One region of the Klebsiella sp. SYXHC3 genome, then DNA from elsewhere that is predicted to be linked to it. Evidence: predicted binding sites of a transcription regulator. Region 1 holds the regulator's gene; each other region holds the start of a gene.

Region 1 (3,263 bases):
GCCCAGCCACACTAAAAATCCTTTCCCAGGTTGTTGCATAACGTTCTCTTTCTACTGATGCAGGTACGATGCCGCAGAGTGTAGGGAGTGTAATCCGCCTTGTGAAACGCTATTATTTGTCACATGCATTCAAAAATTTTGCAGGCAGAATATGTGGTCTGAATATTCCTTAGAAGTGGTTGATGCTGTAGCGCGTAACGGGAGTTTCAGCGCCGCGGCGCAGGAGTTGCACCGCGTACCTTCGGCGGTGAGCTATACGGTGCGACAGCTGGAGGAGTGGCTTGCGGTTCCGCTTTTTGAACGTCGCCATCGTGATGTTGAATTGACCCCCGCCGGGCACTGGTTTTTGCAGGAAGGGCGTTCTGTTATCAAAAAAATGCAGATCACCCGCCAGCAGTGCCAGCAAATTGCTAACGGCTGGCGCGGCCAGCTGTCCATTGCGGTGGACGATATCGTTAAACCGGCGCGGATGCGCCAGATGATCGTTGATTTTTATCGCCATTTTAGCGATGTCGAACTGATCGTTTTTCAGGAAGTTTTCAACGGCGTCTGGGATGCGTTAGCCGATGGGCGGGTAGAACTCGCTATCGGCGCGACGCGTTCGATACCGGTGGGAGGGCGTTACGCTTTTCGCGATATGGGGATGCTGAACTGGCACTGTGTCGTCGCCAGCAGTCATCCGCTGGCGCAGATGGAAGGGCCGCTCAGTGATGACGTGTTGCGCAACTGGCCGTCCCTGGTGCGCGAAGATACCTCGCGCTCGCTGCCGAAGCGCACAACCTGGCTGCTTGATAACCAGAAGCGGGTGGTGGTGCCGGATTGGGAATCTTCAGCCACCTGTCTATCGGCAGGATTGTGCGTCGGGATGGTGCCAGGCCATTTCGCCCGCCCGCATATCGATAGCGGGGAGTGGACGGCCTTGACGCTGGAAAACCCATTCCCGGATGCCGCCTGCTGCCTGACCTGGCAACAAAGCGATGCTTCACCCGCTTTAAGCTGGCTGCTTGACTATCTTGGCGACAGCGAAACGTTGAATCGGGAGTGGTTGCGGGCGCCGGAATAACCGGCGCCGGAGGAGGGTGTTAACGACGATAATCGACGAACGGGCCGTCGGCAACCGAGCGGCGCTCGATAAGACGTGGATGCACCTCGATGGACTGCGACTCTTCGCGTTTATTAACAATGCGATCGAGCAGCATATTGAATGCCGCTTCTCCGAGCGAGTCCTTGGGTTGATGTATTGTGGTCAGCGCCGGGCTGAAGTAGCGGGCGTTGCGCACATTATCATATCCGATCAGCGAAATATCCTGCGGCACGCGCAGGCCCATTTCGTCGGCGGCGCAGATAGCGCCCATCGCCATGATGTCGCCGCCGCAGAACACGGCGGTTGGGCGATGCTGCTGATTAAGGATCTGCTGCATGGCGCGGTAGCCGGATTCCGGTTCAAAGTCGCCCTGAACAATCCAGTTTTCCGGCACATTGATATGCGCTTCTTTCATCGCCTGCATGAAGCCGGCAAGGCGCCCGGCGCCGGTGTTGCGCTCAAGCGGGCCCGGAATAACGCCAATTTCACGATGGCCGCGTTCAATCAGGTAACGGCCGGCGATATAGCCGCCTTCAAAGGCATTATCAATAACCGAGTCGGTAAAGTCCGCTTTGGCTTCGCCCCAGTCCATCACCACCATCGGAATATGACGATACTCTTCGAGCATACTGAGCACCGACTCAGGGTACTCGGAACACATCACCAGCAGGCCGTCAACGCGCTTTTGCGCCATCATCGACAAGTAGGCGCGCTGTTTTTCCGGATCGTTCCAGGCGTTGCCCAGAATCAGGGTATAGCCTTTCTGGAAGCAGCTCTTTTCTACGGATTCGATAATTTCAGCGAAATAGGCCGCTTCGCTGCTGGTGGCCAGCAGACCGATCGATTTAGTGTGATTGACTTTCAGGCTGCGAGCCACGGCGCTTGGCGAATAGTGGAGTTCTTTAATTGCCGCCCACACCGCATTGCGCGTCTCTTCCGCCACGAAACGGGTTTTGTTAATCACATGTGATACAGTTGTAGTGGAAACGTTTGCGCGTTTCGCTACATCTTTAATAGTTGCCATTACTTCTCACTCCAGACCTTGACCTGATCGTCTGATTATCGATACGTAAACGTTTGCCTATACACACCCTGTATACAATGCTCAACATTGCAACACCTGGGAAAACGACACAGAACGACAGGAAGGGGTCAATGGCCGATACGCTTTCAAATTAGCGTGGGATTTTGTCCTATCTCGCGGCAAAGGGGAAGAGCAAAAATGTGCATCACTCTAAATCCGGGAAGATTTTTGCATATTTTTGTGCAAAAATGAGCAAGCTCACTTTCTATGTGGGGATAATCAGGGGAGAAAATTGATGGACACAAATTTAAAGTTTTCGCTGACAACGACGGTTATTGTTTTGGGTCTGATCGTCGCCGCCGCGTTGACCGCGGTACTGCACTGATTCCAGCAGGGAGGGGGCTTCCCCTCCCATCCCGCCATTATTAGCAAATCTGCAAAAATCTTTTGTCATTTCGTTTACTTCTGTTTTTCTGTGATTGATGTCATGCTTTTGGCTTCTGATGTAATGCCGTGTCCTGAATCGGCCTGATGGAGTCTCTGAATGAAAATCAACTTTCCCTTACTCGCGTTGGCGATCGGTGCCTTTGGTATCGGTACCACCGAGTTTTCCCCGATGGGATTACTGCCGGTTATCGCCAAAGGCGTCGATGTTTCTATTCCGGCCGCGGGGATGCTGATTAGCGCCTATGCCATTGGCGTGATGGTCGGCGCGCCGTTAATGACGTTGCTGCTATCGCATCGCGCTCGCCGCAATGCATTGATCTTCCTGATGGGGATCTTCACCCTCGGCAACGTGCTCTCTTCTATTGCGCCGGATTACACGACGCTACTGCTGTCGCGTATTATCACCAGCCTCAATCATGGCGCGTTCTTCGGCCTTGGCTCGGTCGTTGCCGCAAGCGTGGTGCCAAAACACAAACAGGCCAGTGCGGTCGCGACCATGTTTATGGGGCTGACCATTGCCAATATCGGCGGCGTACCGGCTGCCACCTGGCTTGGCGAAACCATCGGTTGGCGAATGTCTTTCCTCGCCACGGCGGGTCTGGGATTAATTGCGATGGTCAGCCTGTGGTTCTCCCTGCCGAAGGGTAGCGCCGGCGAACGTCCGAACGTGAAGCGCGAGCTTTCGGTGTTGATGCGTCCTCAGGTACT
Region 2 (3,263 bases), on a different contig from region 1:
CACGCCTGCTGGAAGAGGATTAATGGTGATACCTGCAAAAAACTAAAGCGCCACAACAGGGCGCTTTAGTTGTTTTCCGGTCTTTGTCTTTCGCATTATCCCGCTGGCTCACGGGAGGGTTTCCCCCGACGTCGACTCCCCTCAGGTATTGCGCAATGTGTTGAAGGAGGTTCCGGATTGCGTCGACAATGTAATTGTGGCACAGCCTGCTGATTTTGCCTGTTGACGTTGCCGAAATTTTTCCGTCATTGGCCGCCTGTTTCTATAGTTAATTTGAACGAACAACAGGAGAGCGCCATGTTGACGGTCCATCACCTCAACCAATCCCGCTCGCAGCGCGTGCTGTGGGCGTTGGAAGAACTGCAATTGTCCTATCAGGTAGTCTGCTACCAGCGTGAAAAAAACATGCAGGCGCCAGCGGAACTGAAAAAAATTCACCCGTTGGGTAAATCGCCGGTGCTTGAGGATCAGGGCGTGGTGCTGGCGGAGTCCGGCGCGATTCTGGAATATCTGCAGGAGACCTACGATAGCGCTCAGCAGCTCAGACCGCTGGGGCGGGAAGAGAAACTGCAATATCGCTTCTGGCTCCATTATGCCGAGGGATCGTTAATGCCTTTGTTGTTGATGAAGCTTATCTTCGCCAGCCTCGGCAAGCCGCCGGTGCCGCTTGGCATGCGCACGTTGGGCGGGGCGTTGGGCAAAGGGGTGCAAAAAGCGTGGCTGGACAGACAGCTGGCGACCCACGCGGCGTATATAGAACAGCATCTGGCCCGTCAGCCGTGGTTTGCCGGCAGTGCGTTGAGTATGGCGGATATCCAGATGAGCTTCCCGGTGATGGCGTTACTGGCGCGCGGCGGTGTTGGAGACTTGCCGCATACCCGGCGCTGGCAGCAGCAGGTTGAGTCACGTCCGGCATGGATTAGCGCTATTGAGCGCGGCGGGCCGTTTACCCTACCTGGCGGTTAATGCGCCTGAAAGCGGATTAAAACATATAAAAATGTTAATGCTTTGCGCATTGACGATAACGTTTGCGCATCGTTTGACTATTTCCTGAGCTTTGGCGGCGAAATTTGGCAAAATACGACAAACTTCAGTTGAAAAGGGCCAGCTAAAGACAGGATAATCGTTTGCCTTTTTACTTTGCTCGTTTTTTCCCCTGCCGACAGGGGGAGCAAAGACATTCCATATACCGCATTGTATGCGCGGAGTTAAACGTTTGCTTTTTCTCAGCCTCCCTCCTGGCGCCGGGAAACAGCACAAGGAGATGGCGTTTAACTGGCAGTGGACGGTCCATCACGCATGCAAGCGAACGATCAAAATTTTCAGGGGAAGTTTTCTATGTCTACGCCTTCAGCGCGTACCGGCGGTTCTTTAGACGCCTGGTTTAAAATTTCAGCTCGCGGCAGTTCCGTACGTCAGGAAATTGTTGCCGGGTTAACGACCTTCCTGGCGATGGTGTACTCGGTCATTGTGGTGCCGGGAATGCTGGGGAAAGCGGGTTTTCCGCCGGCAGCGGTGTTCGTATCGACCTGCCTGGTAGCGGGCGTCGGTTCATTAGTCATGGGTCTGTGGGCCAACCTGCCGCTGGCTATTGGTTGCGCGATTTCGCTGACCGCGTTTACCGCTTTTAGCCTGGTGCTGGGGCAGCACATCAGCATTCCAGTAGCATTAGGCGCCGTTTTCCTGATGGGGGTATTGTTCACCATTATCTCCGCTACCGGTATTCGTAGCTGGATCCTGCGCAACCTGCCGCAGGGTGTGGCGCACGGCACCGGCATTGGTATCGGCCTGTTCCTGCTGCTGATCGCCGCCAACGGCGTCGGTCTGGTAATTAAAAACCCGCTGGACGGCCTGCCGGTTGCGCTGGGCAATTTCGATAGCTTCCCGGTGATGATGTCGCTGATTGGCCTGGCGGTCATTATCGGTCTGGAAAAACTGAAAGTGCCGGGCGGCATTCTGCTGACCATCATCGGTATTTCCATTATCGGCCTGATTTTCGATCCGAACGTCCATTTCTCCGGGATTTTCGCCATGCCGTCGCTGAGCGATGACAAAGGCAATTCGCTTATTGGCAGCCTTGATATCATCGGCGCGCTGAACCCGGTGGTGTTACCAAGCGTGCTGGCGCTGGTCATGACTGCAGTATTCGATGCCACCGGCACCATTCGCGCGGTTGCCGGCCAGGCTAATCTGCTGGATAAAGACGGGCAGATCATCAACGGCGGTAAAGCGCTGACTACCGACTCCCTGAGCAGCGTGTTCTCCGGCGTGGTGGGCGCGGCTCCTGCGGCGGTGTATATCGAATCGGCAGCTGGTACGGCGGCGGGCGGTAAAACCGGCCTGACGGCCGTCACCGTTGGCGTGCTGTTCCTGCTGATCCTGTTCCTTTCTCCGCTCTCCTATCTGGTACCGGCCTACGCGACCGCGCCAGCGCTAATGTACGTTGGCTTGCTGATGTTGAGCAACGTAGCGAAAATCGACTTCAATGATTTCGTTGATGCGATGGCGGGGCTGATTACCGCGGTGTTCATCGTGCTGACCTGCAACATCGTGACCGGCATCATGATCGGTTTCGCATCGTTGGTGATTGGCCGCGTGGTATCCGGCGAGTGGCGTAAACTCAATGCGGGCACCGTGATCATCGCGGCGGCGCTGGTTATCTTCTATGCCGGCGGCTGGGCGATTTAACTTTTCCTGCTAACGACGGGCGGCTTTGGCCGCCCGTTTAATTTTTAAGCCACATCCTGTTTCCTTTTGCGTTAATCTGAGTAGCGTATCATTTCGAGACATGACGCCTCAGATGTAAAAAAAGAAAACGCAGCAAACAGGGAACACATGGAAATATTCTTCACCATACTCATTATGACCCTTGTGGTCTCACTCTCCGGGGTGGTTACACGCGTACTGCCCTTTCAGGTTCCACTACCGTTAATGCAAATCGCCATCGGCGCGCTGTTAGCCTGGCCGACCTTTGGTTTGCACGTCGAGTTCGACCCTGAACTCTTCCTCGTTCTGTTTATTCCGCCGCTGCTATTTGCCGATGGCTGGAAAACGCCGACCCGCGAATTTATCGAGCACGGGCGGGAAATCTTCGGCCTGGCGCTGGCGCTGGTGGTGGTTACCGTGGTTGGTATCGGCTTCCTGATTTACTGGATTGTGCCGGGGATCCCGCTGGTTCCGGCGTTCGCCCTGGCGGCGGTGCTGTCGCCGACCGATGCCGTGGCGCTGTCCGGTATTGTTGGCGAAGGGCGGATACCGAAGAA
Region 3 (3,263 bases), on a different contig from region 1:
GAAGGATAGCGTTGTGCGTCGCCAGGCCGCTCAACTGTTCGGAACTGAGAAGAAGAATGACATCATATTCCTGCCGATCCAGCATCTCGATAACGCAGCGCAGATCGCGCTCCACCTTTTGGCGGGAGACTTCCACCAGTTGGTTATCATTAAGTAAGGTCAGCAGCCCCTGGTCGCCGGATTCCACGGCATAATCTTCCATAACGTCTTCACGCGTCATTTTACCTAACAGGCTAATATGGGTGATCTGCTCTTCCCTGATATGTTCGGTTAACAGCGGCAAAACTTCCGCCACCGGCGCCACGCCAATGGTCAAAATTGCCATCGTTGCACTCATATCATGTACCTTTTCACTACCACTGCTTCAACACAGGCTTTTCACACACGACATCCGCCCCCCTGGTGAGTAAAAATCAACCGTCGAGAAGCGTAGCAGCTCAGCGCCGCTGCGGAATGTAAAGATTCCAGAAGCTTCAGAGTCGCTCCTGAAAAATCCGTGTGTTAGGTATTCATTAGTACCATTGATGAATTAAAAATGTGAGCTGAGCCCGGTATTGCCATCTTCATGACGAAAACCGGGCCGGGGGATTAGGTTTTCTCGGGATCTTCGTAACGCCGTTTGGCGTCTAACGCTTCCTGCTCGGAGGGATGCTCGCTGATCAGCGAATCGGGTGTCGGGTAATCCGCACGCAGCTGATACCAGGTGACCGTCTGACCCGCGGCGCCTTTTTCAACGGCGACAACGCGGGCTTGTCTCGGATAAGGAGGTCTGTTTGGCATTGTTCTTCCTTTTTCGGCTGTCAGAACAATTAAGTATAGGCCCCGCTTTCTTCCCTGACCCAGGTAAAATCCTAACTTACCGTCACATCGCACAGCATGGTCATAATCTGTTCAACCACCGCATCCGGCGTCGCAGTGGCGTCTACGGTATGATGGGCGGTTTCGCGGTACAGGGCTTCCCGTTGCGCCAGCACTTCGCCGACTTCCTCACGGACAGGCTTACCGGTCAGCGTTGGGCGTTGTTCCGCCTGCGGATAAGCTTCCAGCCGCTCAATCAAGGCGTTAACAGAAGCCTGCAGATAAATCACAATGCCGTTTTCACGCATATACAGACGATTGCGTTCAGCAAGAATAATCCCTCCGCCGGTCGCAATCACCGTATCCGGCAACGTAACGGCTTTCAGCGACAGCGTCTCCAGTTCACGAAAGCGCTCCCAGCCCTCTTGTTGCACGATTTCCGCTACCGTGCGTTTCTCATGGGCCTGTAAACGATGATCGGTATCGGAAAACTGGAAATGCAGCGCGCGCGCCAGGGCATGGCCGATCGTCGTTTTACCGCAGCCTCGCGGCCCGATGAGAAAAATTGGTTGTGTCATTACCGAAGACCCCCTGGTTCCGCGTGTCGCGGAGAAATAAAGGCGAAAAGTACGCCATGATACCTGCAAATGTCTGCCACGATAACCGTAAAATAATCGTTACATTTTTTAGGAAACCCTATTTACCACAGAGTTTGAATGGATTCCGCATGTAAACTTATCATTGCATTTAGTGTTATGCCAGCTTTACTTAAAGGCGAAGGATTATTTTTTATCCATCGTTTGCCGTAAACGGTAACACATTTCTGCACAGCTTTACGCTGCAACATATTTACAACACCGGCAGACCGTCGCACTCTGACGGTAAATGACCCGTGTGACAGAGGAATGTATCATGCAATCTGAAGAACAACGCCTTATTGATGGCCTGTTTTCCCGTTTAAAAGAGGCCGAGACGCACAGCGCATCGCGCGACGCCAGCGCCGAGGAGCGGATTGCCCAGCACGTAACCCAACAGCCGGCGGCCCCATACTATATGGCGCAAACTATCCTGATTCAGGAAGCGGCTATCAAACAGCTTAACGACCGCATTCAGGCGCTGGAGGCGCAGGTTAGCCAGCTGCAGGCGGCAAAACCGAGCAGCGGCGGTTTCCTGTCGGGCCTGTTCGGTGGCGGCCAGTCCCGCGGCGCCGATCCGATCCCAGGAGCCGAGCAATATGGCCGCCCGCAGACGAATAACGCGCAACCGCAGTATGCGCCACAGCAAAACTATGCCCCGCAGGCGGCAGGCCGCAGCGGCGGCGGCTTTATGGCGGGCGCACTACAAACCGCGGCCGGGGTGGCAGGCGGCGTGGTGCTGGGCAATATGCTGACCAATATGTTCAGTGGTTCACATCCGCAGGAGATTGTGAACATCATCGATGAACAGCAGCCGCAGCAGCAACAAGATGTCAGCCCGACGCTGGATAATAACGCCGCCGAGGATCCGTTCCGCCAGCAGGACGACCCTTTCCTGGCGGACAATAATACCTTCGACTCCGATTTCGACGCCGGCTTCGGCAATGACGATGATTTCGGTAGCGATGATGACAGCTGGGTTTAATCCTGCTGGCGTTTAACCGCAAGCAGCCACTTCTCCAGCTCGGCGGCGAATAACTGCCGATCGCGCTGCGATAAACTATCCGGGCCGCCGGTCTGTACGCCGCTGGCCCGCATCGTCTCCATAAAATCACGCATCGTCAGGCGCTCGCGAATGGTCGCCTCACTGTAGCGCTCGCCGCGCGGATTCAGCGCCGCACCTCCTTTCGCCAGCACTTCCGCCGCCAGCGGGATGTCAGCGGTGATCACCAAATCGCCCGGTTCACAGAGACGGACAATCTCGTTATCGGCAACATCAAAACCCTGCGCCACCCGTAGCGCGCGGACGTAGCGCGACGGCGGAACCCGCAGCGACTGGTTGGCGACCAGCGTCAGCGGCGTCTGCGTGCGTTCGGCGGCGCGGAACAAAATTTCTTTAATGACATTCGGACACGCGTCCGCATCTACCCAAATCGCCATTTCGGCTCCTGTCGTCGGCAAAGGTTGCGACATTGTCGCCTGCTTTTCTCCCCCAGAAAAGCGCCAGGATGATAAGCTAGTGAGATCGTAACGAAAAATGCAGAGGGGAAAGGTAATGGATAAGAAAATTGGCTTTATCGGCTGCGGCAACATGGGTAAAGCCATTCTCGGCGGCCTGATCGCCAGCGGACAAGTGCAACCGGCGCAAATCTGGGTCTATACCCCATCGCCGGACAAAGTTGCCGCCCTGCATGACCAGTACGGTATTAATGCGGCGGAAAGCGCGCAGGAAGTCGCTCAGGTCGCCGATATCGTCTTCGGCGCGGTGAAGCCGGGGATCATGACCAAGGTGTTAAGCGATATCGCTTCCAGTCTGAACAAAGATTCGCT

What was found. The regulator PurR, encoded in region 1, represses purine synthesis genes. The targets are predictions, from matches to a motif close to CANGCAAACGTTTGCNTG.
Region 2: AC2CGP_RS19510 (NCS2 family permease) is a predicted target of PurR. The motif match lies at 1,206-1,223, and genes of this name have one in related genera.
Region 3: aroL (shikimate kinase AroL) is a predicted target of PurR. The motif match lies at 1,439-1,456, and genes of this name have one in related genera.

Annotation. Positions count from the first base shown of each region.
Region 1 covers NZ_JBXUNG010000001.1:98,721-101,983, forward strand. The annotation lists gene punC (purine nucleoside transporter PunC) at 1-39, opposite strand, end outside; gene punR (DNA-binding transcriptional activator PunR) at 152-1,063, shown strand; gene purR (HTH-type transcriptional repressor PurR) at 1,083-2,108, opposite strand; gene cydH (cytochrome bd-I oxidase subunit CydH) at 2,404-2,493, shown strand; gene AC2CGP_RS00470 (MFS transporter) at 2,653-3,263, shown strand, end outside.
Region 2 covers NZ_JBXUNG010000009.1:59,972-63,234, forward strand. The annotation lists gene soxR (redox-sensitive transcriptional activator SoxR) at 1-23, shown strand, start outside; gene AC2CGP_RS19505 (glutathione S-transferase family protein) at 298-966, shown strand; gene AC2CGP_RS19510 (NCS2 family permease) at 1,339-2,688, shown strand; gene AC2CGP_RS19515 (Na+/H+ antiporter) at 2,836-3,263, shown strand, end outside.
Region 3 covers NZ_JBXUNG010000003.1:107,596-110,858, reverse strand. The annotation lists gene AC2CGP_RS10065 (AroM family protein) at 1-337, opposite strand, end outside; gene AC2CGP_RS10060 (YaiA family protein) at 589-780, opposite strand; gene aroL (shikimate kinase AroL) at 852-1,376, opposite strand; gene AC2CGP_RS10050 (DUF2076 domain-containing protein) at 1,711-2,418, shown strand; gene AC2CGP_RS10045 (YaiI/YqxD family protein) at 2,415-2,873, opposite strand; gene proC (pyrroline-5-carboxylate reductase) at 2,989-3,263, shown strand, end outside.